Regions from separate parts of the Anaerospora sp. genome, predicted to be linked through region 1. Evidence: riboswitches for the same ligand, from Rfam matches in the RefSeq annotation. Region 1 holds a riboswitch; each other region holds the start of a gene.
The links. Region 1 has a riboswitch for cobalamin ahead of RTR76_RS11680 (hypothetical protein). Riboswitches for the same ligand answer to the same signal wherever they lie in the genome.
Positions count from the first base shown of each region.

Region 2: it holds a riboswitch for cobalamin, as region 1 does, so the genes downstream of both, RTR76_RS04260 (secretin N-terminal domain-containing protein) here and RTR76_RS11680 (hypothetical protein) in region 1, are expected to answer to the same signal.
Region 3: it holds a riboswitch for cobalamin, as region 1 does, so the genes downstream of both, RTR76_RS02590 (MotA/TolQ/ExbB proton channel family protein) here and RTR76_RS11680 (hypothetical protein) in region 1, are expected to answer to the same signal.
Region 4: it holds a riboswitch for cobalamin, as region 1 does, so the genes downstream of both, RTR76_RS06680 (nicotinate-nucleotide--dimethylbenzimidazole phosphoribosyltransferase) here and RTR76_RS11680 (hypothetical protein) in region 1, are expected to answer to the same signal.

Region 1 is NZ_DALZUO010000012.1:100,259-106,425, forward strand. It holds gene RTR76_RS11660 (methyl-accepting chemotaxis protein) at 1-80, shown strand, start outside; gene atoD (acetate CoA-transferase subunit alpha) at 130-777, shown strand; gene RTR76_RS11670 (3-oxoacid CoA-transferase subunit B) at 791-1,441, shown strand; gene RTR76_RS11675 (LysR family transcriptional regulator) at 1,635-2,528, opposite strand; cobalamin riboswitch at 2,650-2,835, shown strand; gene RTR76_RS11680 (hypothetical protein) at 3,024-4,364, shown strand; gene RTR76_RS11685 (ABC transporter substrate-binding protein) at 4,404-6,029, shown strand; gene RTR76_RS11690 (ABC transporter permease) at 6,113-6,167, shown strand, end outside.
Region 2 is NZ_DALZUO010000003.1:133,456-139,622, reverse strand. It holds gene RTR76_RS04265 (hypothetical protein) at 1-718, opposite strand, end outside; gene RTR76_RS04260 (secretin N-terminal domain-containing protein) at 729-1,775, opposite strand; cobalamin riboswitch at 2,023-2,207, opposite strand; gene RTR76_RS04255 (helix-turn-helix transcriptional regulator) at 2,735-2,938, opposite strand; gene RTR76_RS04250 (S24 family peptidase) at 3,085-3,729, shown strand; gene RTR76_RS04245 (TSUP family transporter) at 3,795-4,559, opposite strand; gene sdaAA (L-serine ammonia-lyase, iron-sulfur-dependent, subunit alpha) at 4,765-5,646, opposite strand; gene sdaAB (L-serine ammonia-lyase, iron-sulfur-dependent subunit beta) at 5,665-6,167, opposite strand, start outside.
Region 3 is NZ_DALZUO010000002.1:124,447-130,613, reverse strand. It holds gene RTR76_RS02615 (FAD-dependent oxidoreductase) at 1-607, opposite strand, end outside; gene RTR76_RS02610 (amino acid permease) at 829-2,223, opposite strand; tRNA gene RTR76_RS02605 (tRNA-Leu) at 2,511-2,595, opposite strand; gene RTR76_RS02600 (energy transducer TonB) at 2,911-3,636, opposite strand; gene RTR76_RS02595 (biopolymer transporter ExbD) at 3,642-4,052, opposite strand; gene RTR76_RS02590 (MotA/TolQ/ExbB proton channel family protein) at 4,052-4,657, opposite strand; cobalamin riboswitch at 4,847-5,031, opposite strand; gene RTR76_RS02585 (LysR family transcriptional regulator) at 5,265-6,149, opposite strand.
Region 4 is NZ_DALZUO010000005.1:135,483-141,649, reverse strand. It holds gene RTR76_RS06685 (PocR ligand-binding domain-containing protein) at 1-443, opposite strand, end outside; gene RTR76_RS06680 (nicotinate-nucleotide--dimethylbenzimidazole phosphoribosyltransferase) at 593-1,621, opposite strand; cobalamin riboswitch at 1,727-1,925, opposite strand; gene RTR76_RS06675 (iron-containing alcohol dehydrogenase) at 2,195-3,352, shown strand; gene RTR76_RS06670 (CC/Se motif family (seleno)protein) at 3,437-3,763, opposite strand; gene RTR76_RS06665 (hypothetical protein) at 3,769-4,380, opposite strand; gene RTR76_RS06660 (acetyl-CoA hydrolase/transferase C-terminal domain-containing protein) at 4,388-5,683, opposite strand; gene RTR76_RS06655 (hypothetical protein) at 5,652-5,984, opposite strand; gene RTR76_RS06650 (NifU family protein) at 5,974-6,167, opposite strand, start outside.

The DNA.
Region 1 (6,167 bases):
TGACTAGCGCAATTCAGCAAGTCGGTTCTCTTGCTCATCAACTTGATGAGCTCGCTGATGAGCTAACCCAAAATACGTAATCGATCAAAGCGTTAAAGCTTTTCGATTTTATAATAGGTGGAGGATAGCATGTCTAAAATTACTACAATAGAACAAGCAATGCAGAAAATAGAAGATGGTATGACACTTATGATTGGGGGATTCCTTGCTGTAGGCACACCAGAGGTATTTGTGGACGCACTAGTAGCTCAAGGAACAAAGCAGCTTACTGTTATTGCGAATGATACGGCTTTTCCTGATAAAGGCATAGGGAAACTTGTGGTCGATGGCCTACTAAAGAAGGTAATTGTTTCTCATATTGGGACAAATCCGGAAACTGGAAGAAAAATGAACACGGGTGAACTTGAGGTTGAACTTCTACCACAGGGAACACTTGCTGAGCGTGTTCGTGCTGGTGGTGCCGGATTAGGCGGCATATTAACGCCGACTGGGATCGGAACAATAGTTGCCGAAGGAAAAGAAGTGATAACCGTTGACGGAAAAGATTTTCTGCTAGAAAAACCGTTAAGAGCTGATGTCGCTCTTATAAAGGCGTATAAGGCTGATACTGCAGGAAATTTAATATTTGAGCGCTCGGCCCGCAATTTTAACCCACTGATGGCTATGGCAGCCAGGGTCGTTATCGTCGAAGCAGAGAACATCGTAGAAGCTGGTCAAATTGATCCGGATCAGGTAATGACACCAGGTATTTTCATTGACTGGATTGTCCAGGGATAGGGGGGATTAAGAGATGGATGCAAAAACGATAATTGCTAAACGGGTTTCGCAAGAGTTTCAGGATGGTAATGTTGTAAATCTCGGTATTGGTATCCCAACATTAGCCGCAGACTTCCTGCCAGAAGGAGTAAGGGTTATCCTACAGTCTGAAAACGGCTTCGTTGGCTTAGCTCCACTAACTGGCCCACCTAATCCCAATTTGGTCAACGCAGGAGCTAAGCCTGTTTCAATCATTCCCGGTGGTGCTGTATTTGATAGTGCAATGTCTTTCGCTATTATTCGAGGGGGACATGTTGATATTACCGTGCTTGGCGCATTAGAAGTTGATCAGACAGGAAATCTTGCGAATTGGATGGTTCCGGGCAAACTTGTACCAGGAATGGGGGGAGCGATGGATTTAGTATCAGGCGCTAAGAAAGTGATTGTTGCCATGGAACATACTTCAAAAGATGGGGTTTCAAAGATCTTAAAAAAGTGCACTCTTCCATTGACTGGGAAAGGTGTGGTTGACTTGATTATTACAAATCTTTGTGTATTTGAGGTGGTTGAGGCTGGACTTGTTCTTAGGGAATTAGCACCCGAAGTATCAGTGGATGATGTGCGAGAAAAAACGGAAGCGAATTTTTCAGTTGCAGTTCCCTTGCTTACGATGAAACTTGCGTAATGATTAACGATTGAACAGAGTGTTTGCGAATGCAAAGGAAAAACATGCAATGAAGCATACGCAATTTAAAAAGGCGCCTTACGCTTTGCGAAAGTGCCTTTTTGCCGACGATCTGAACAGGAAGCTATTAGCTTGCTGTTCTTTTTATATTAGAGATTTTTTCTTTACAAAGCTGAATATTTGAGTATATCAGCTAAATAGGTACTGCTGCCAAACCATGCTTACTCATCATGTCAAGCCAGTCCCGAACCGGTTGACGGGAAAGCCGCTTGGGATGAACAACTGCATACGTCTGCCAGCGGGGCGGCAAGGGTGAACCGGTGAGGGGAATTTCAATTACGGAGTTTCTGTTCAAGGCTTTTTGAACAGTAGAACGGGTCAGAATAGCTGAACCGGCTCCGTCTTCAACAAGGGAAACAATAAAAGACGGATTACCGATGTTAGCGTGAAACCAACGTGTTCCTGGCAATAATTGGGCAATCCAATCACTGAAAGCTCCTCCCCAGTTATGAAACAGAAAATCAATCTTTGCCAGGTCCTTAACCGGCATTTCCACCTGATTTGCAAGCGGATCACCGGGAGGACATATTAAAACAAAATCTTCTTCATTACATAGGAATGTTGTAAACCGGCGAATTCTTGGCAACTGATAAACGATTGCAATATCGATAATGCCGTCTACCAAAGACTGCAAAATATCCGTTGAATGGCCGGCAACTGCTTTTACCGAGATGCGGGGAAAGCAGCGCAAATATTCACGGTAAACCGGGAGTAAGAGATTTGGCATTGCTGAATATACATTTCCTATAACTAAGCGGTCATCAAATAGGGCTGCTGAATTTAAAAGGGCTTTGCCATTTTCGAAGTCTTCCAAGATATGCTGGGCATAAGGAAGAAACATAAGGCCACTTTGCGTCAATACCACACGCTGATTATCTCTGATAAACAATTTTTGCCCTAATGTCTTTTCCAGCTCGGCGATACGGGCACTAACTGTTGATTGGACAATATTTTGTATTTCTGCCGTTTTTGAAAAGCTCTTCGTTTGGGTTAAAATTTGCATTGTTTTTAAAACTTCTATATCCACTAAGGCTCTCCTTATCTAGTGTATTAAAAATTTCGATAGCAATTATTAATATGTTTCGTTTTACAAATAAAAACTCCTTTCTTTATAATAAAGATAGTTACCGTTATTGAAAAACATTATCAACTACATAGATTGAACAGGTGTTGCTATATGCGACTTAATAGAAAAACCGGTTAAAGGCCGGTGCGGTCCCGCCACTGTAATGGGGAGCAGACTCAAGATAATACCACTGGGATATACATCCTGGGAAGGTTTGGGTAAGCAATGAGCCAGAGCCAGGAGAACTGCCTGTATGACGTCACCATTTGACCTGCGAGCGACAGGGAGGGGATTAAAACGGCAGCTGCAATGGCTAAAACCGTATGAGCCCTTTCCTTTTTTATCTATTAAGAAGGACAGGGCTGTTTTATTTATCGGCGAGAGCTCTATAATCAGAGCAGTACATACCTGCTTTGCATTCATAGATGATTATTCGAAAGACGAGGGGAGCAAGACATGAGAAAACGACTAAGAAAACAAGTAATCACGGCGCTTACTTTAACGCTGATGACGGGTATGGGGGTGGCTGCAGCAGAGGAAAACCCGTATGCTGACGTGTCTCAAAATCACTGGGCTTATGCTGAAATTGATGCATTGGTCCAGGATAAGCTGATTGCTGGCTATGATGCGGCTGCCTATGACAAAGATAAAGTTGCTACCCGCTATGAAATGGCCCGGTTTTTAGCCAATGCACTGAGTAAATATGATCAGGCTGACAAACAGCAAAAGGCAAAGATTGACCGGCTGGCACATGAATTTGCCGTAGAGCTGAATACGCTTGGCGTGCGGACAGTGCAAACAGAACAACAGCTCCCTAAAGAAGCGGTGCAGCCGGCAAAACAAACGAAAGCAAAGAAAACGTCAGTTACGATTGACGGCGAGACTTTAATTGAAGCCTCAGATGTGGACAGTAAAAAACAAGAAGGCAGCAATGCCTTTAATTGGCGGCAGCGGCTGCACCTCAACGCCGATTTCAATGACCGGGTGAGCTATAAATCACGTATTCAGGCCAGCGGCAAATTTGGCAGCGGCAGCTCAGAAAACGGGAATACATCCAATGAAATGCGCTTTACCCGCAGCTATATCCAAGTGAAAGATTTCTTTGGCATTGATCAGTTTCAGGCCGGCCGGATGGCGCTGGCTGTTGGCCGTTATTTTCCCCTGGCCTTGCAGGGCGATGCTGACGGTGTTGCGCTGAAACATCAGTTCGGCAAAACCAGGCTGGACGGCTATTGGGTCAATCCGGAAAAAAATACTGATTTAAAAGGGATAAATCTGAATTTTGCACCCACAAAATCCTTTGAATATAATGTAGGCTATATTTCTGCTGATGGCAGCCTTAAAACGGATGCTCCAGCAGTGGCAGCAAACTATGTGGATACCGGCCTTTCATGGGAAATACAAAAAGGGGTTACCGGCGTACTTAATTACACAAAATCCGATGCCTCCGGCTCACCCGATGCATGGGCGGCCCAAGTCTCGTATAACTGGGTAAGCGGCAAGCGGCAAGCAGGATTTTATTCCTATGAGGGACTTGTCAACATCCTCGTACCCCATGATCAGGCTATTGCTCTTACCTACCGGGATATTGATAAAGATGCCTTGCCTGGCAATTACGGCAACTTTACTGGGGTTGGTGAAGCCAAGACAAACGGCCATAAAGGGTTGATGCTTGGGTATCAGAATATGGTAATGGATGGTATCCGTATGTCGCTGCAGTATCAAAATCTGGAGGATAAGTTAACCGGTAAGCATGACCACCGTTATTACGGAGCTTTTGATATGTATTTTAATTAATGCTTCGCTGATACGGCAAAAGAGGAAGGGGATTAAGAAGTGAGTAGCAAGAGTTATAAGAAATTATTTGCAATAGCAATAGTGATTACTATGCTGGGCAGCATACTTCTGGCTGCGGGCTGCGGCGGCAGTAAAAATGAGAAGACACAGGCAACGGCAAAAGACGAGATTGTTGTTGCTATCGGCGGTGAAAAGGCCTCGGGCTTTGATCCCGTTACCGGCTGGGGGGCCCAGGGGGGAACTTTGTTTCAAAGCAAGTTATTGGATGTCAGCCCGGACAATAAAATCGTCAAGGATCTGGCAACCGATTATAAAGTAAGCAGCGATGGCCTGACCTGGACCTTCACTATCCGGGAAGGCGTAAAATTTCATGACGGCAAATCGCTGACGGCTAAGGATGTGGCCTTTACTTTTAATAAAACAAAGGAAGCGGCCAGTTTCGTTGATTTAACCGAGATGGATAAAGCGGAAGCAGTGAATGATAAGACTGTTGTTTTCCATATGAAGAAGCCAATGTCGATTTTTCCATATCAGGTGGCAACACTGGGGATTGTTCCGGAACATTTATATGGTGACGGTAAAGCTTATGCCCAGCAGCCAATTGGCTCCGGTCCGTATAAATTCGTCCAGTGGGACAGAGGCCAGCAGCTGATTGTAGAACGCAATGATGATTATTATGGCGGTAAAGCACCGTTTAAACGGATTGTCTTCTTGTTCCTGAACAATGATGCCGCATACGCGGCGGCACAGGCCGGCAAGGTGGATGTGGTAAAAACAACGGAAGCACTGGCCGTCAAAGCCATACCGGGTTATAACATTGTTGACTGCAAAACCTTTGACTTCCGCTCCGTCTCGCTGCCTGTTCAAACTCCGGGAGAAAAAAGCGGGGAAGGCTATGAGATCGGCAATGCGGTTACCAGCGATAGTATAATCAGAAAAGCTCTGGCTCTGGGTGTAAACAGAAAACAAATGATTGACAATGTATTGAACGGTTATGGACAGCCTGTCTTTACCATTTCCGATTATCTGCCATGGGAGAATAAAGCGATCCAATGGAAAGACGGCGATATTGCCGGTGCAAAAGCACTGCTGGAGCAAAATGGCTGGATGGATGCGGATGGTGACGGAGTTCGTGAAAAGAATGGCTTAAAAGCAGAGTTTCATCTTGTTTATGAAGCCGGTGATTCCACGCGTGAATCGATTGCAATGGCTTTCAGTGAACAGGCGAAAGCGCTTGGCATCAATGTTATTGCTGATGGACTTGGTTCTTCGGACCGCGTTAACCATAAGCATAAAGATGCCTTTCTCCTGGGGGGCGGTGCTTATAGCCCTATCTATATGCTGAATGCCCTGCACAGCCGGTTTGCGGCTAAAGGCGGCTGGTTTAATATTGTTGCCTATAAGAATCCGGTTGTAGATGGTTATCTGGATGCGGCAATTGGCGCACTGGATGATCAGACAGCTGATGAGAACTGGCGCAAAGCCCAGTGGGACGGCCAGACTGGCGGCAGTGTTCTGGGAGATGCTCCATATATTTATCTCATGAACATCAGCCATCTGTATTTTGTCCGCGATGGTCTGGATCTTGGTAAACAAAAATGGCATCCCCATGATCACGGGTTTGTCGTGATCAGCAATATTATGGACTGGTCCTGGAAAAAGTAGATGAAATCAAACCTGCAATGAGCCCCGAAGCGGCAGTGCTGTCTGCTCCGGGGCCGGGGTTTGTCTGAGAGGAGGAATTTCGCATGCCTATGATCACATATATAGGCCGGACATTGGTGCGGGGTATCGGGTTGCTGG
Region 2 (6,167 bases), on a different contig from region 1:
GGTAATTCCAGCCCCAGGGTGCCGCAACTTTGACTGCGTTGTAGCTGTCGAAGTAGCCCCAGCGGGCAAATATCCGTCCCTGACCGATGTCCTGTCGCTGTTCCCATAGCTGTTCTAACGGGATTAAGCGGTATCCGGTGTGCACCTTCAATTGATTACCTGCTCCTAGCGCATAAATGCTGCTTGTCTGTAAAAGTGTTCTATTTTTCACACAGGCATTTATCTCATGGGTTTCTCCTTTTACCTGTAGGAGAGGATGTCCGTTTTCCACCCGAAGTTTATTTCCATCCCAGTTTTGCCACCGGTGATTACTGTATGTCACCAGCATATCCAACTGATCAGCGCCATCGCCGTTTTTTTTGATGGCTGCCAGTATGCCGGTCATGTCATGCTCGTGACCGCCGCCGCCGGCATATCTCGGATAGTACTGGTAATAGCCGATGAGATAATGGGTTTCACATTCCACTACCGAATAATACATCGCTTTTTCCAAGGGATAAAAACGCAAGTTGTACCAGTTGTTGTTCAGCCGCCAGTCCAGGTCAAAATTAACGGTGGTAAACACATTCTGTGGTGCAGCCATCCCATCACTTTGGTCTGCCAGGTAGAGGACGGGAGCCCACTGTGCAGCAAGCTGCTCTGCAGGCGCTGCAGCAACTGCTGGTACCTTCAAAAACATTACAAATAAGACGGTAATCAGGCAAGCCCATTTCTTCATCCTCTCCTCCTCAAAGCTCAGTGTCCATTATTTTCGGAGTCAGCATAATAACCAGCTCAGTTTCTGTCGTTTGTTTGGTTGTTGAGCGGAAGAATCCCCTAACGATAGGGAGATCGCCCAGTAATGGGACTTTAAAGGTATCGCTGGTTTCCTGCCGCTGGATAAGTCCGCCTAGCACGATGGTTGAGCCGCTTTTAACCCTGAGTGTTGCATTAGCCTGACGGGTACGGATATTCGGATTGTTATTTTTCGTAGTATCTGTCTTATTGCTAACTTCCGGCTGTATAAGAGTAGTAATAAAACCATCCTTATTTACCGTGGGAGTCACTTCCAGCTTGATGCCGACCTCTACATAGATAACAGAAATAATCGGCGTACTCCCGGAGGTAGGCTGTGAGGTCTCCACTGCCAGTTTATCTCCGATGAGAATTTTTGCCGTTACTCCGTCCAGGGTGGCAATTCGCGGACTTGCCAGCAATCTTCCCTTTTTGTGTTCAATTAAGCGATTAATGATTCCCTGGATATTGGCGCCATATTTACCGTGTCCGATACGAAATGCCGAATTATCATACAGCGGGGCTGAAGGCAAATACGTTACGGAATCCCAGTCAATTCCCAGTTTCGTTAAATCATCCCGGTTAATTTCGATAATCTGTACTTCAAACATTACTTGCTTCGGCGGTGTATCAATTTTAGTAAGCAAGTATTTGACCTGATCATATACGTCCGGGCTGCCCATAATGACCAGAACATTTCTTACCGGATCAGCTTTGATATTCTCCTCCGGCACTAGCGCACTCAAGAGGGGCCTGGCTTGATCTACCTTCAAATAGTTAAGCTGCACCACTAACGGATACAGTCCTGACATTTCTGCTTCATTATCAGGTGAAGTCTCTACTACTGGAGCCGTTACAGCCGGTCGTACTTGCTCGGTAACGCCAGCAGGGGGCTCAGCACTTGCCGGAGCAGCCTGTGCAAAACAAGGCTGCAAGACCAACGGCAAAAGCAACAAAAGATAAAAAACGCCATGTTTGCGGCAATAAGCCACTGTATTCACCGACTTTCACTAAATATCGTTTTGATTGCATACGTAAAGCCGGAACCGTAAATTAACAAATAAAAAATGGATCTCTCCTATCATCAACCTCCAACCCAAAATGTAGGTGTTGACTATAGGAGAAACCCATTTTAAAAGCTCTCTTCAGCAAAAAAGCACACTGTAGTAAGCCTATGGTATAGACTACTCCGATAATCCCCTCCCCATCTCTCGCAGGTTACGTACTGTACTAGAGTTAGTACCGTACTACGGTGATTGTTCTACAGGCAGTTCTCCTGACTCTGAGTCATTGCTTCTCCAAACCTTCCCAAGACGCTTGTCCCAGTGGCATATCATGGAGTTGCTCCTCATTACAGTGGCGGGACCGCGCCGGCCTTTAACCGGACTTCCCTATTAAGCCCTTGTGTCTTGACCAAGTTAAATCTTAGCTTAGCCAGCGTATCTTTTTTCGCACTGCTGCGTTGTCGTCGCCTTACATATTCCCGATATGCGCGGACTCCTCCGCCTTGCATTGCAAAAAAATCTACACTGTCTAATTCTAATTCACAACTTTGTCAAGACACTAGCGGGCACCTGTACCATTTATTAAGTTTTCATTTGTTTTGTCTATATGTAAAATAATGCCTGCTTTTATTTGTTTTGTCAATATTTTTTATTTTCTTTTTTATTTATGTAATCTTAATTTTCGTTATTTTTACTATATTCTACATTCCATTAATAAAAAGCGATCTGCTAATAGCAGACCGTTTTTTTGCTGATTATTTAATCTCATCCTGCTGCTTATGCTCAAGTGCTGCCTGTCTGGATTCACAGCCAACCCGGCATTAACGAGGAATTTCATAGTAATTGCCCGGTGCATGGCCAATGGATATGCCAGCCATTGCTAACAATATAAGAATTTTTAGACAACTCATACTAAAAATAAGTTTAAATTGATCGCAAAGCCCCTTCTGTTAGCATTACAACTTAAGGTTGTTAAAAATATCAGGAAACAGCACTTCCATCGGCACACCCGAATCATCCTCGATTCTTTTCATAATCATCGGCGATGGATTCTTAACCCCTCGCTCCCAGTAACTCCAGGCCTGCTGAGATACACCATATTGCCTTCCCATTTCCTCCTGTGACCGTTCTCCGCGAAACCGGATCAGCCTTGTCCTCATTTCCTCACCCCTTCAACAACTCTAAGTTGTCCATCTTTATACTAGTACAACTTCGTGTTGTTTGTCAATTGTTTCCACGAAATTTAGTTGTTCTTCTTCCTTTTCACAACAACTAGTTGTAATATAGATACAAGTAGGTGATAGAAATGGTAGCAGATATCATTAGAACAGAACGGATAAAAAAAGGACTCACTCAGGAAGAGTTAAGCAAAATCATCGGCGTTACCCAGCAGGCTGTTGCCAAATGGGAGTCAGGCAAGGCAATGCCTGATACGTCGCTTATTCCCACGCTTGCCAGGCTGTTCAACATACCGATCAGCCGCTTGTTTGGAGTAGAAGAGGCCCCACCTGCCAGTAACACTCCTGCCAATGCCGATGACAGACCGACTTTTTACAGTGTCCCCGTCCTTGGCCGCATCCCGGCAGGCTGCCCGGCCCTTGCCATGGAAAGCTTTACCGGCTATGAGGACATCCCCCGGTCATGGCTGAACAGCCATCCTGAGGAATTCTTTATTCTTGAAATTTTTGGCGACAGCATGGAAGGCGCAAGAATTTTTGACGGTGATAAAGCCCTGATCCATAAGCAAGGCTATTGTGACAGCGGTCAGATTTGTGCCGTAGGCATTATTGATGATACCGATGACTATGCTACTTTGAAATATGTGTATCATCTCGATGATCAGTATGTTGAGCTTGTGCCTGATAATCCCAGGCATAAAAGACGCAAAATTTCTAAAGAAAAGGTACGCATTTACGGTGTGCTCAAAATGACTTACCGACAGCACTTCTAAATTTCAAAAAAGATGTCTTGCTCATTGTCCGAGCAAGGCATCTTTTTCTATTCGCACAAGAAGTATTAATGAAAAATATCCCACACTTGTTTACTGATCAGCAAGGTAGTAACAGCAATAAACAGAGGTCTCACATAAGCCGCCCCTTGCCTAATGGCAACCCGTGATCCTACCAGCGCTCCTACAAACATGCCTGCTCCCATTAACAAGCCGTAGTGATAGTTGATGGAATTCATAAACCCAAACATCAGCAAAGCTGCAATATTACTTGCAAAGTTAAGTACCTTAGAATTTCCGGCAGACTGTACAAAATCAAAACCAATAAACAAAAAGGCAAAAATGAGAAATGAGCCTGTACCGGGACCAAAGAAGCCATCATAAAAACCCAGCGTAAAGGCGCTGATACCACTAAGTACCGCAACCCGTTTGTTCATTCCCTGATAGGTTGACTCGTGGCCCCATTCTTTTTTAAAGAGAGTATAAACAGCGACAACCACCAGCAGGATAGCAACAAGCGGCTTTAAGAAATCCGGGGGCAGCAAGCGAACTACGTACGCCCCCAGAGCGGCACCTGCAAAGGATACAGGAAATAAATACTTCACAAGCTGCAAATCCACTTTGCCTGACCGGATAAAAGAAGCCATGCTCGTTACGCTGCACAGCGTACTTGCCAGCTTATTAGTCCCCAGCGCGAACGTTGGCGGCAGCCCGGTAAATAAGAGTGCCGGCAGGGAAATCAAGCCTCCTCCGCCTACCACCGAATCAATAAAAGCAGCAATAAAACCAGTGCCTACTAAGAAGGCAGCCATTTCAAGAGTAACATGTTCCATTCGTGTGTTCCTTTCTGAGACGGGCGTGATCACTCGTGTATTTTTGTGTATTACAGGAACTTCGCCGGATCGCCAGCTAACACCTGCCAAACTGATATTGATTAACTAAGCATTTACTCCACTGTCCCAACTACAACGGGGAATCCACTGACACAAAATTTAAAGGGCAATCATTCCTAGCGTTCTATGAATGATTGCCCTTTTTTTATTCTTTGCCGTGCAGCCTTTTCTCAATTTGCAGCGCAGTCGGCGTTTTTGCCAAGCCCGCCTCAGAGGTTTCCCTGAGGGATTTCGGTATAAGCAAACCAATTTGATGCATAGCATCAATTACTTCATCAGCAGGGATGACACTGGTTATGTCGGACAGCGCCATATCGGCCGCCAGTAATGCCTGTACCGCACCAAAGGCATTGCGCTTGACACAGGGTACTTCTACCAGACCTGCAACCGGGTCACAGACAACCCCCAGGGTACTTTTGAGCGCAAGTGCCAGTGCATGGCTTACCTGCATAGGCGTACCGCCAGCCATTTCAACCACCGCTCCTGCAGCCATTGCTGCTGCAGAGCCGCATTCGGCCTGGCAGCCGCCTTTTGCTCCCGATATTGATGCATTTTCAGCAATGATAATTCCAATACCGGCAGAAGTAAACAAAGCTGCCACCAGTTGTTCATCACTGCAGTTCAGGCTCTCTGCCACAGCCAGAATAACACCGGGAACAATTCCACAAGACCCGGCTGTCGGACAGGCAACAATGCGCCCCATGGCGGCATTCACTTCATTCACTGCCAGTGCATAAGCTGCCGCCCGGTTCATCGCGCCGCTGCCCAGCGTACAGCCTTTTTCCATCCGGTTCAGCAACCGGTTGGCATCGCCGCCCACCAGCCCGCTTGCCGATTTTTCCGTGCCGGTCAGGCCCGAAGCTACGGCTTCGCGCATAACCTGTAGATTGTCCAGCATGGTACGGTGAATTTCCTCTGCCGGACGCTGACTTCGTTCTATCTCATATTGTTCAACGATTGCAGAAATAGGCACCTGCTTTTCCCCAGCCAATGCTACTAAGTCGCGAATACGTGTAAAACGGATCATAGTAGTCCTCCCTGTCGTCTAAATAGGCGGAACGATGAGCGCCACTTTTACCGCCCCGATCCCCTTGACTAACCGGAGCGCCTCCTCTGATATAATCTGATCTGCTTCTATAATCATCAAAGCCTGGGCCCCTCTTTCCTGACGGGAAACCCGCATAAAGGCGATATTCACACCTTCCTGAGACAAGGCATGAGTTACAAGCGAAATAATACCCGGTTTATCCTGATGAATGGTAAGGAGCGTATTGTATTCACCTGTCAGTTCCACAGGATAGCCATCAATCTCCGTGATGATGATATTGCCGCCACCGACGGAAGCGCCTACTACCCTAACCTTCCGACCGGAAGCACCAGTAACGTACAATACAGCCGTGTTAGGATGAGCATCGCCTAAATCAACAATGGCAAAGTCCACTTTCAGTCCATGTTCAGGTGCAATATCAATGGCCTGCCTGATCCGTTCATCTTCCGTTGAAAATCCCATTAACCCAGCTACCAGTGCTTTGTCTGTACCATGACCAC
Region 3 (6,167 bases), on a different contig from region 1:
CATCACTGACTGTATTAAATCGCTCATTAATTACCGCTTCAGGCAGTTGAACGATATGCTTAATCCCTAATGCAATATTTTTGAGCTCTAATGGCTTAATAATCCCAGATCTCTCCGCCACAAGAGAATTAACGCCTTCAGCACTAATCACTAAATCAGCTTCAAGCTCTTCATCTCCGATTTTAACACCGCAGACCTTCCCGTCCCTCATAAGAAACGTGTCAACGGTACTGGCCGGAATCATCATGGCTCCCGCATCTTCTGCTTTTGCCGCTAGCCACGCGTCCAGCTTGCTCCTGAGTACCGTATAAGACTGCTGGTTGACCGATGAAAATGTTGAGTCGATGGCAACGCTTGTTTGCGGTGTCATCATCATCATCATTTCTCTCGTTACCTCCCGTTCAAGCGGAGCCTCCTGCCATTCGTCACCCAATAGTTTTTTAAGCGCATATGTATAAATACGACCGCCCGTCATATTTTTTGCGCCTGGCCCTTTGCCCCGGTCGACTAACAATACTTCCCGCCCGGCTTTTGCCAGCTGATAAGCAGCTGCGCTGCCTGCAAGTCCGGCACCAATGACAATAACCTGAAATTTTTCATCTGCCAAAATGTTCACCCCTCCAAAAATAAATAAGATTTCTAGCAGAACTTTACCATTTCACGTCATAGCGTGAAAAATCTGTAATTTCATTATGCCACAAACATATTTGCTATTCAATGAAAACAAAGCCGGTGGTTGCTATGTAATAAGAAAAGCCAATCACTCCAACTTTAATTTACCTAAAGTTGGGAGTGATTGGCTTTCGTATGAGCCGGCTATCCAGTTATTTAAGAGCGGCTCAAATCCACTTTCTCCAAAGGGATCAGTTTTGTCTTTTTCACATATTTATAGCCTAAGTAAGCTGCTAAAAACACGGGAATACCAATATACGATACGGCTACACCATACCAGTCAATAGTCCCGCCTAAAAAGGCATTGTAATTTTGCCCAATTATGACGATAGAACAAAGGGCAAAGGCAAACAACGGTCCGAAGGGAAACCATTTAGCCTTATACTTCAATTCGCTTAAGTCCCTCCCTTGTTTAATGAAGGCCCGCCGGAATCTGTAATGACTAATGGCGATTCCCAGCCAGGCGATAAAACCAATTACACCAGTTATATTTAACAGCCAGGTGTAAGCGGTACCGTCACCGACAAGCGAGGTTAGAAAAGCAAGTAATCCGAAAACAGTTGTTGCATAAAGAGCGTTAGCCGGTACTCCCCGCTTATTCACTTTGCCAAAAAGCTGTGGCGCTTTGCCTTCCTTGGCCAAAGCATACAGCATTCGCGAGGATGCATACAAAGATGAGCTCCCGGCTGAAAGCACCGAAGAAAGAATAACTGCATTCATAATAGATGCAGCCGTTCCTAAGCCTGCACGGGAAAACACTAATGTAAAAGGACTGACAGCGATGTTCTCTACATCGTTCTTCAACAAATTTTCATCCGTATAGGGCAGTAAAAAACCAATAATTAATAAAGCTCCAATGTAAAACAGCAAAATGCGCCAGAATACAGTATTAATAGCCTTAGGCACATTTTTTTCCGGTTCTTCACTCTCACCAGCAGCAATTCCCACCAGTTCCGTCCCTTGAAAAGAGAATCCTGCGATCATAAAGATACTTAATATCGCACCAAATCCGCCCACAAAAGGAGCTTCTCCGGTATGCCAATTGGCAAAGCCGGGTGATGAAGTGTTGCCAAAGCCGAGAAGCACGGCAACACCAACAAATAAAAAAACGACAACTGTGATTACTTTAATCCCGGCAAACCAGAATTCACTTTCACCGTATGCGCGGGTAGATAATAAGTTCAATATAAACAGCATGACTAAAAACAATCCACTCCACACCATGGCAGGAATATCCGGAAACCAGAATTTCATAATAATAGCTCCGGCAACTAACTCCACTGCCAGACAGGAAGCCCAGTTCAGCCAGTAATTCCAGCCTACGGCAAAGCCTAGCGCAGGATCAACAAACCGGTTGGCATAGGTGCCAAATGCCCCGGAGACAGGCAAATAGGTAGCCATTTCTCCCAGGCTGGTCATCAAAAAATAAACCATAATGCCAATTACACCATACGCGAATAAAGCTCCGCCTGGCCCTGCCGTACTAACAGAGGCACCGCTGGCGACAAACAAGCCCGTACCAATAGCACCGCCGATTGCAATCATATTCATGTGGCGTGCTTGCAGGCTTCGCTTTAACTCACCCGTTTCTGTGTCTATTACATGGGGATTGCTGCTGATTTGGTTTTTTTCAGTTTTTAAATTGCTGCTCATAGGATTCACTCCTTTTTTACTTTTCCAGGAAACGGAATTTTATTACATTAAATACGAAGTCTATTCCACGATCGTCCCCCGCTTCTTCCCCAGCGTCTGAATTCAGAATACTTCTTCTATCTGCAATCAGCGATTATAAAAAGGAAAAAGGCTCCAGAGAAAACTCTGAAGCCCCCTATATCCTATGGTGCGGGAGACAGGAATTGAACCTGCACGCCGTAAAGCGCTAGATCCTAAGTCTAGTGCGTCTGCCAGTTCCGCCACTCCCGCATGTATGAAGTCAGCAATTGCGAGCTTCCAGAGAATTTTCCTTTCCTGGAGGCGATCACTTGATGTGATCTCACGCACCTGACATAAGAATATTACCATAAACAATATCCCTTCGTCAAGCGTTTTTTTCTGTGCATGCTGACTTTTTTTCATTATTTTTTTCAGTTACAGGTTTTCCTCAATATTTTTCTGCCCCATCACCTAACCGATGCGCTCATTTTCACCGCTGGCCATTGCTTGGCAGCTGAGTAGCTGCCTGCAATCAGCAACTTCCAGGGATATGAGCTAAACGGAAAAGCCTGCACTTAAATATGCTTAATTCAGACGAAATTTAACTTCTACCGTAGTAATACACACTACCGGCTGCCCATTGGCGGAATCGCGGGCAGGCACAAATCGCCACCGCTCAACCGCTTTTACTGCAGCCTCATCTAATTCGTTTCTCCCTGAAGAACCTACAACCCAAACATTGCTGGGCTTGCCATTCTCCATGATTTCCATTTTAACGGTTACACTTCCTTCTACTCCATCGCGCCTGACACTTTCCGGGTAACGGGGCTCTACTTTCTGCAAAATCCGGGGAGGCGAAATGAGACCTTTTGTCGCGCTGCCGGTGCCGCCGCCCGAACCTGCTCCTGAGCCTGATCCAGAACCGCTTCCTGCAAACTCACCTCCGCTTCCAGTTCCCTGCGACGAGAACCTATTAGCTGAGCTCGAAAACGCTTGAGCAGCTGCCTCAGTCTCCGTTATGACCGATTCAGCTTCTGCGATCTCTGCAATTACCTGCTGTTTTACTGGTACAGTCGTCTTCATAACCATTTCCTGCTGTGGCACCGTCTGACTAGCCGCCAGTGCCGGACTGCCTGGCGCAGAGCTTTCCTGCATTCCGGGATCTGCAATTAGATCCAGCTCCACCACAACAGGCTCGGCCACCGGAATCGTAAAGATATGTGCCGCAAACCAGCCAATACAAATGATCAGCCCTATATGTATAACAATAGAAAACGCCAATGCCCGCAGCCATTCATTACGTTTGCTCATACTGCTCACCTTGCCTTAGCTTCTGTGGCAATAGCAATTCTGCGAATACCTGCCTGTTTTAACTCATCAAGTACAGCCACAACCCGGCCATGCTCCGTATGCCGGTCTGCCCGGAGAACAACCGCTAGATCCGATTTTCGTGCAACTTCGATTTGCATCCGTTTTGCCAGCACCTCTACAGGGAGTTCTTCCTGATCAACAAGTACTTTGCCAGTCTCCGTTATTGTCACCGCAATCGGTTTCTCCAAGTCTGTCTGCGCAACAGCAGCTTGCGGCAAATTGACGGGAATTGACTTTTGTTCTACCATATACAGCGTGCTCATCATAAAGAACACCAGCAGGAAAAAAATAATATCAATCATGGGAATAATCATCAGCTTAGGCGACCGCTCCAGTCGTGAACTGCGCAGCTTCATTACTCATCACCTGCCACACTGTCTAGAAAAACAGAGCAGGCTTGCTCCATATCGGTTACGACGGCATCAAGCCGATGACTGTAATAACTATGTACAAGCAGAGCCAGAACAGCTACACACAAGCCTGCCGCTGTCGCAACAAGCGCTTCCCCCACACCGCCGGTAATGGCCATTGGCTGTCCTGATTTCACATTAAACACGCTGAAGGACTGAATCATGCCAACAACAGTCCCTAATAATCCGAGCAATGGCGACAAAGTAACAATCGTATCCAGATAACCAAGGTTTCTCCGCAAATTAGCAGCCTCAAGCTGAGCCGCATTTTCTAACGTACTTTCCAGCTTGCTGGTATATTTTATCCTTGTCAGACCGGCAAGCAAAACTTGCGAAACAGCCCCTTGGGTCTGCGTGCAAACCGCAGCTGCCCCCGGCCAGTCCGCGGCCTTCAGTTTGGGTTTGAGAGCTGCCAGCAGCTTTTCCAGCTCCGTATCAGCACTGCGATAATAACGAAAACGTTCAACTGCTATAGCAACCACAAACAGCGAACACAGGAGTAGCGGATACATAACCAGACCACCCTTATTAAATAACTCAAAAAAACTCATCTTTCATTCTCCTCTCGTACTGTGCAAAATGGAAATGACGGATATAAGCGAAACATCCGGCAAAAACATAAAAACCTTCCTGATCAGCCCAGGAAGGTCTAGTTATTAGAGAAATCTTCAGATAGAACTGGCCGGAAAGCCAAGAAGGAAAATCGCTCTAGTAATCCCCTTCCCATCGCTCGTGGGTATGACGGTGATTGTTAAACAGGCAGTTCTCCTGGCTTTAGGATCATCACTTACCCAAACCTTCCCAAGACTTTTCGCCTCAGTGGTATCTCTTGGGTTTGCTCCCCGTTACAGTGGCGGGACCGCGCCGGCTTTACACCGGTCTTCCCTATTAAGCCCCGCAGGGCACCTATTTCGCTCATGAAATTGTATTGATAATAGCACTATTTATTGATATTTGTCAAATCTCTTTTAAATCTGACGATTTCTACCAAAGCAATTAGTGTCTTGACAAAGTTAAATCTTAGTTTAGCCAGCGTAGATTTTTTCGCACTGCTGCGTTGTCGTCGCCTTACATATTCTCGATATGCGCGGACTCCTCCGCCTTGCATTGCAAAAAAATCTACACTGTCTAATTCTAATTCACAACTTTGACAAGACACTAGTTTTCTACCGGAAATGAATCTTTAATAAAATCGATAAATGCTTTTAATGCATTCGATAGATATTTGTCTTTACGCCAAACAAGTCCTGTTTGAATATTAAGGGGATGTTCCAAAGGGCGGCTGCTAATATTGGTCTGTTTTTGGGCAACTACATCAAGCAAAAAGGAAAGTCCAATCCCCTGTTCCACTAAATTAATAATGGTTTGTACTTGCCTTGTTGAAAAAATAACTTTTGGTGCAAACAAATGCTTTTTACATTCTTCCATAATAATCTGCCGGTTATAGGTATCTTCCTGCAGCAAAATAAACGGTTCATCCTGCAGCGCTGCAATCGGTATTTGCGACAAAGCACTCAACCGATGTTCATGAGGCAGACATACGACAATTTGACGTTGAACAACAGGCATTGTTTCCATTGCTGTTAACTGATTATCAAAAAGAACGCCAAAACCAATATCCAGCTTGCCCTGCTCAAGCAGCCGCAAAATGGAAAGCGTTCCCTGCTCGACAATTGTCAATTCAAAATTCGGATACAAACTTCGGAATTTACTGAAAATGTGGGGGAACAAAAATACACCAATCATCGGTGGAATTCCCACTTTAATTGATCCCGTCTGCATAGTACGGTAATCCTGCATTTCTGAAACGGAATCATTAACACGTCGCAAAATATCATTCACATGCTGTAAAAATAAATTGCCTTCTAATGTGAGGCTTAAACTCCTTTGGCTCCGGTCAAATAAGGGTACTTTTAACTCTTCTTCCAGCTTCTGCATGGCAACCGTAAGCGACGGTTGGGTTAAGTGCAATACCTCGGCAGCTTTCGTTAAACTGTTTAACTGGCTTACGACTTGAAAATACTTCAAATGTCTGAGTTCCATAGTGAGTCCTCTCCTCAT
Region 4 (6,167 bases), on a different contig from region 1:
ACTATATCGAATAACTCAGATAAGGTAGCCTCATCCATTGCATAAGGTGCTAACCGGCGAAACATTTCCTGTTTGGCATCGAAATCTTCTTGCGGCAAAACGACCTGTCCAGCTAAAAATGCTCCAAGATATTCGTTCTGCACAATAATAGGTGCAGCCAGGTCGGTAAGCCCGCCGTGACAGTGATAAACGAAAGGCCGGTGCAACTCTACTGCTTTTCTGCCGCCCCGATCGTCGCAGGCCATACAACGAACAAAGCCTTCCGGATGAGAGCGGACAAAGGTGCAAAACTTGGTAAAGTTACTTGGCTTAGTAATAGGCTTGCCATCGGGATCAACTATGACAGCCGCCAAACCGGTAGCTTCAGAAAACTTATCCTGAATTTCCTGCAGCACTTGCGTATTGACAATTTCACCTAAAGAAAACTTGGTATAAAATTGCACAAAATCCCCCCCACACATAAAAACAATAGGAATAAATAGGACTTTATTGCTCGTGTAAGGGGAATTATTGGCTACCTCCCATCCCAGTTCCTGCGTACAGCAATAAATCAATATTTGACGGCAAATAACTAATATTCAAAATGTTCTTTTCATATTGCCGCCAATTGAGAAGGTTCAGGCTGACTGAGAACAAAATCAGAAAGTCTTGCCGTATGATAAATGGCAAAAATCATCGTTTTTAGCATGGAAATCATCAATATCGCTCCCGTACCTTCACCAAGGGCCATATTGGCCCGAATGGGCACATCGTCTACCAAAATATTGCCTAGTAAAAGAGCATAGGCCATTCCCGGTTCCTTTGACAGATGGGAGGGAACAGCAAAATTTTCCGCAGTATTATGAATTCTGGCAGCACAGGCATAGGCTACTGCCGTAATAAAGCCATCAATAACAAAAGGCACCTGCTGTTTGGCACACTCAACCATCCCCGCACAGATTGCTACAATATCAAAGCCTCCAACTGACCGTAAAACATCTTCAACGGACCGGAATTGGGGCTTATGACGCTCAACGCCTTTTGCTACAACAATGCGTTTTCTTTTCAGTACCTCGCTGGTACCACCTGCTCCAGAGCCGACGACAAATTCGGGCAGTATGCCTGTAAGTCCATGCAGGACTGCTGAGGACGTAGTCGTATTGCCAATTCCCATTTCACCAAACGAAATCAAATTTACGCCTTCTTTGGCAGCACCCGCAACCGCCTCAGAGCCAGCGTTCCAGGCTGCTGAGAATTCCTCTGCCGACATTGCTTCTTCTTTCATAAAATTTTTTGTCCCGAAAGCAGCTTTGCGATTCAGGCCTGCTGCCTTTTGATGATTAATTCCTACATCGATAACGGTGTAGGGAATAGTATTAGCCTGGCAGAAACAACTTATCGTGGCCTTACCGTCAACCATGTTTTGTGCTTGTAAATAGGTAATTTCCGCTGGATAACTGACTACCCCTTCCTCCACTACTCCGTTATCTGCTGCAAAAATAAAATGATGAGGCTTAATTTCCTGATGCATGGTACCCCAGGCCAGCAGGATTTTACGGATATGTTTTTCTAACAACCCTAAGCTTTCCGTTGGTTTTGCCGCACCATTAATCAGTTCTTCTACCCTTGCCTGATAGTCCATTCTTTTCTCCCCCTATTTTTCATTTCCCAGTAAAAAAAGCCTAACCCCAAAAGGGCTAGGCTTTTTACAAATCCTATCCTTCTGGCATTCCTTCTTTCGCGGAAGGTTAATGACAGCCAAACAGGCAGGTCTCCTGGCTTACAGATCATCAGAATCCTGCGCCTTCCCGGATTTAACGGTGGCATTAGCAGGCTTTCCTTCCTGATTACAGTGGCGCGACCGCGTCGTTTACGGACGATACGTCCTTCGAACTTCCCTATTCTCCTCTTTTCGCTAAAGAGGCACCTGTTTAGTGGCATATGTAGTTGTAAGTATCGTACCATTTCTATCTATGAGACCGTTCTCCTATCGCATTTTTGCGCTTAGCAATATGTTAAAGCATTTGGTAAAAAAAATGCTATTCCTGATATTATTCAGTTCGACGACAGGCTTACCCCGGCTAGACAGCCGCTAGATTTGTTAAGCTGTAGGATTAAATTGCCAATCTGCTGCCAAGTGCGGCATTCCAGCTTGTACCGCTCAACATACAATGGTATCCTGTGGACAACACTATTTTTACGAAGGGACTATCGTATGAATAAAATACACGAATATTTTATGACTCCCATCAGCATTTTAGGTACAGGCTGTCTTGGACAGATTACTACCTATATCAAGCCTATGGCCTGCAGGAAAGCCCTTGTGGTTAGTGATAAGGCATTGGTAGACATCGGATTGATTAACGGTCTCCTTGAACTGTTGTCTAACGCGGGGATTTTTTATGTCATTTATGATAATGTCTCCCCTAATCCTACCGTGCAGCAGGTCAATTACGGTTTGAAGCTGTTTCGTGACAATGGCTGTGATTTTTTACTGTCTTTCGGCGGCGGTTCTCCCCATGACTGTGCCAAGGCAATTGCCCTGCTTGCAACAAATGGCGGAGCTATCAGCAATTATGAAGGCTTAAATAAATCAAAAAAGCCTGCAGCCCCCCTTATTGCCATCAACACCACCTCCGGTACAGGCAGTGAGTTAACCCGCTTCTGTGTAATTACCGATGAGGAAAGACATATTAAAATGACAATTAATGACTGGCATGTTACTCCCTGCATTGCTGTAAACGATGCCGAACTGATGACTGCAATGCCGCCCGGCCTTACTGCCGCCACAGGCATGGACGCCCTGACCCACGCCGTTGAGGCTTATGTATCAACAAATGCAACACCGGTCACTGACTGCAAAGCCCTAAAAGCAATCGAGCTAATCAACCGAAATCTATTCACAGCTTATCAAGACGGTAACAATCTTGAAGCCAGGGAAATGATGACCTTTGCCGAATACTTGGCCGGTATTGCCTTTAATAATGCCAGTCTGGGCTATGTACATGCTCTTGCCCACCAACTGGGCGGCTTTTACAACTTGCCCCATGGTTTATGTAATGCAATTTTATTGCCGGCAGTGATGAAATATAATCTGCCATGCGCTATCGATAAATACACTGACATTGCCCGGGCTATGGGTATTGTCACTAACGGGCTGACAGCTGAGGAAAGCGCCATGTTAGCAGTTAATAGGGTTCGTAAACTGAGCCAAAGCCTTGGTTTGCCTCAAAAGCTCAGTGAAGTACGCGGTTTTAAAGCGGAAGATATCCCGCTCCTGGCTGCCAATGCCCTGCTTGACATCTGCTGCCTGACTAATCCCCGCCAGGGAACGCAGGAGGAAGTAGAGGAAATTTACCGGTCGCTGCTATAAACAATAGTAGAAAGGGTAGCTTACACGAAGTAAGCCACCCTTTCTACCTATATGTCACACAAAAAGGGGACAGTCCCCCTTTTTTTATTTATAACTTGCGATTGGCTTAGCCCCTTCGATCTCCAGCCAGCTCCAAAATAACATTTTCTTTACCCGTATTACCATAGAAGGATAGTCTGCTTTAGGCTGGATATTAGGAGCATAGAATACAGTAATATCTTCAATGCTAACCCGGTTATATTGGTCAGGCTCGGTGGGCGGCCCCAATGTTATCACCGGCAGATAACTGCCGGTGATATGCTGGGTAGAGCAGGCACAGCCGCCCATTGCAGGCTCAAGCTTCAAACTGACAACAACAGAGCCCGACCGCTTATTGATATACTGTGCCGCTGCCTGTTCAACGATAAACATGCCCTTCACGCTCCAGGCTTTAATCCCAAGGTCCGATAAATAGCCGCTAAATCCTGTAATAAAGCCGCCCTTATCACAGACTCCTTCCCATGGAGCATTTCACTTGCGGTAAAGGCTGTTACTTCCTGCAGCAAACCGTCTGCTGCTGCAATTACTTTTTCTATCCCGCCCTGCTGATAAGCTGGTAAAAGCACTTCATTAAACAGCCTGCTATCCTCAGGCTGATATTCAAAAACTGACCGCCAAAGCTTCAGCCAATCTGCCTCTTTGCAACCTAATTCGTGCAATACCTGTACTTTACCACTGCCAATCGAGATTAAAAGAGCAGACAGATATACACGAAACGCCGTATTAAGCTGCTTCTTGGTCACTTTCTTTTCCACTGCCGTCCTGGACAAACGAATGCCACTTTGCCCTTTAACGCCAAATATTGTTGCAAATAGTTCATCCATTCCGGCAGCAGCTATAAATAAGACGCGTCTTTGCTGCTCATTGCCGGATTGCTGGCCCCCCCTGCTCAAGTACCGTTGCGTATACCGGCCGACAAGACGGTAATAGGGTCCTTTCATCCCTGCAAACAGATCATGAATGACGGTTACAATAGGGATGACGATCACCTCTTTACTATACTATTCCTTTACTTTTGGCCTCTGCCAGCAAAGTTTCTCTAAAGTCAGGATGGGCGATACCGATTAAGGCTAAGGCACGCTCTCTAAGGCTTTTGCCGCGCAAATTGGCAATGCCATATTCTGTAACAATATAATGAACATCATTGCGCGAAGTGGACACAGCGGCTCCCCTGTCAAGCTCACAGGCAATTCTCGATACCTTGCCGCCTGAAGCGGTAGACGGCAGTGCAATAATTGACTTGCCGTTTTTGGCGCGGCTGACGCCGCGGACAAAATCGACCTGACCGCCAATGCCGCTAAACTGCCTGGAACCAATCATTTCCGCATTTACCTGCCCCATCAGATCAACTTGCAAAGCCGAATTAATGGATACCATATTGTCATGCTGGCCAATCACACAGGGATCATTAATATAATCCACCGGGTGAAGCTCAACCTCCGGATTACCGTCAATAAAATCATATAATTTTCTGGTACCCATGAGAAAAGCGGCCATAAATTTGCCTGGATTGATTGTCTTCTTTTTGTTGGTAATAACGCCCGCTTCTGCCAGCCCAACTACACCGTCGGAAAACATTTCCGAGTGGATACCGATATCCTTTTTGCCGGTAAGAAACAGCAAAACCGCATCAGGAATAGCACCAATTCCGAGCTGCAAGGTTGAACCATCGGCAATCAGGCTGGCTACATTTTCACCTATTTGCTTCTCTATTGCCCCAATTACCGGAGGTTTAAGTTCCAGTAAAGGCTCGTCTTTTTCTACAAGGAAATTGACTGCATCGAGGTGGATTTTAGCGCCTCCAGTACGCGGCAGCTTGGCATTAATTTGTGCAATAACCGTTGTTGCACATTCTGCCGCCGCCACTGTGTAGTCCGCCGAAAGGCCGTAACTGCAAAAACCTTCTTCATCAGGCGGCGTTATCTGAATAAGAGCGACATCAACCGGCAGCAGCTTTTCCCGGAACAATCGGGGTATTTCAGAAAAGAAGCAAGGCGTATAGTCCGCTCTTTTCTCCTCTACCGCTTTGCGTGTAGACGCTCCCACGAACAAGGCATTGTGACGAAAACTTGCTTCCATTCCCGGTTGGGCATATTTAGCAGGTCCCATCGCTACCATATGAACGATTTCTACCGCGCTGAGCTCAGACGCTCTTGTCACCAGCGCCTCGACCAGTGAGGAAGGCTCCCCACAGGCATGCCCCGTCACAACCCGGTTACCGGATTTTACAATTTTGACGGCTTTTTCGGCAGAAACTAATTTATTCTGATACACCGTTCTCCAATCGTTCAATATAATCCCTCACCCTGCTCATAATCTTCCCGGCCAGTTCGGCTTCCGTTACCGCAAACGAATCGATCACAGCACCGGCCACTATGGTATGAGCGGCTTGCGCCTTACTGTAGCGCCAGGCACAATTAGCACTGCAGCCGCTAATATAGATAATAAAATCTGCATCTGGCTTGTTGAACACAACGGTATAACCATACTCATTTATAAGTTCACAAACACGTTTAGCAAGACCGCCGCGGTCGATACGAGGATTGCAGCCGCCACAGAAAGTAATGCTGATATTTTTGAGGCTATTGCACATTTTTTTCTTTACGTAATAACCGCAGTGCCTGTGCAAGCAGCTCATCGCTCGCCTGATAAACGGCAGTCACTCCCGTAATCTCTGGACAGGCTTGACGCAATTCAGTCTCTACGATCCCGGCCAAGGTCTGCTGAGCACCGGGACATGTTGCACATGCCCCGGTTAATCTGACTGTTACAATCC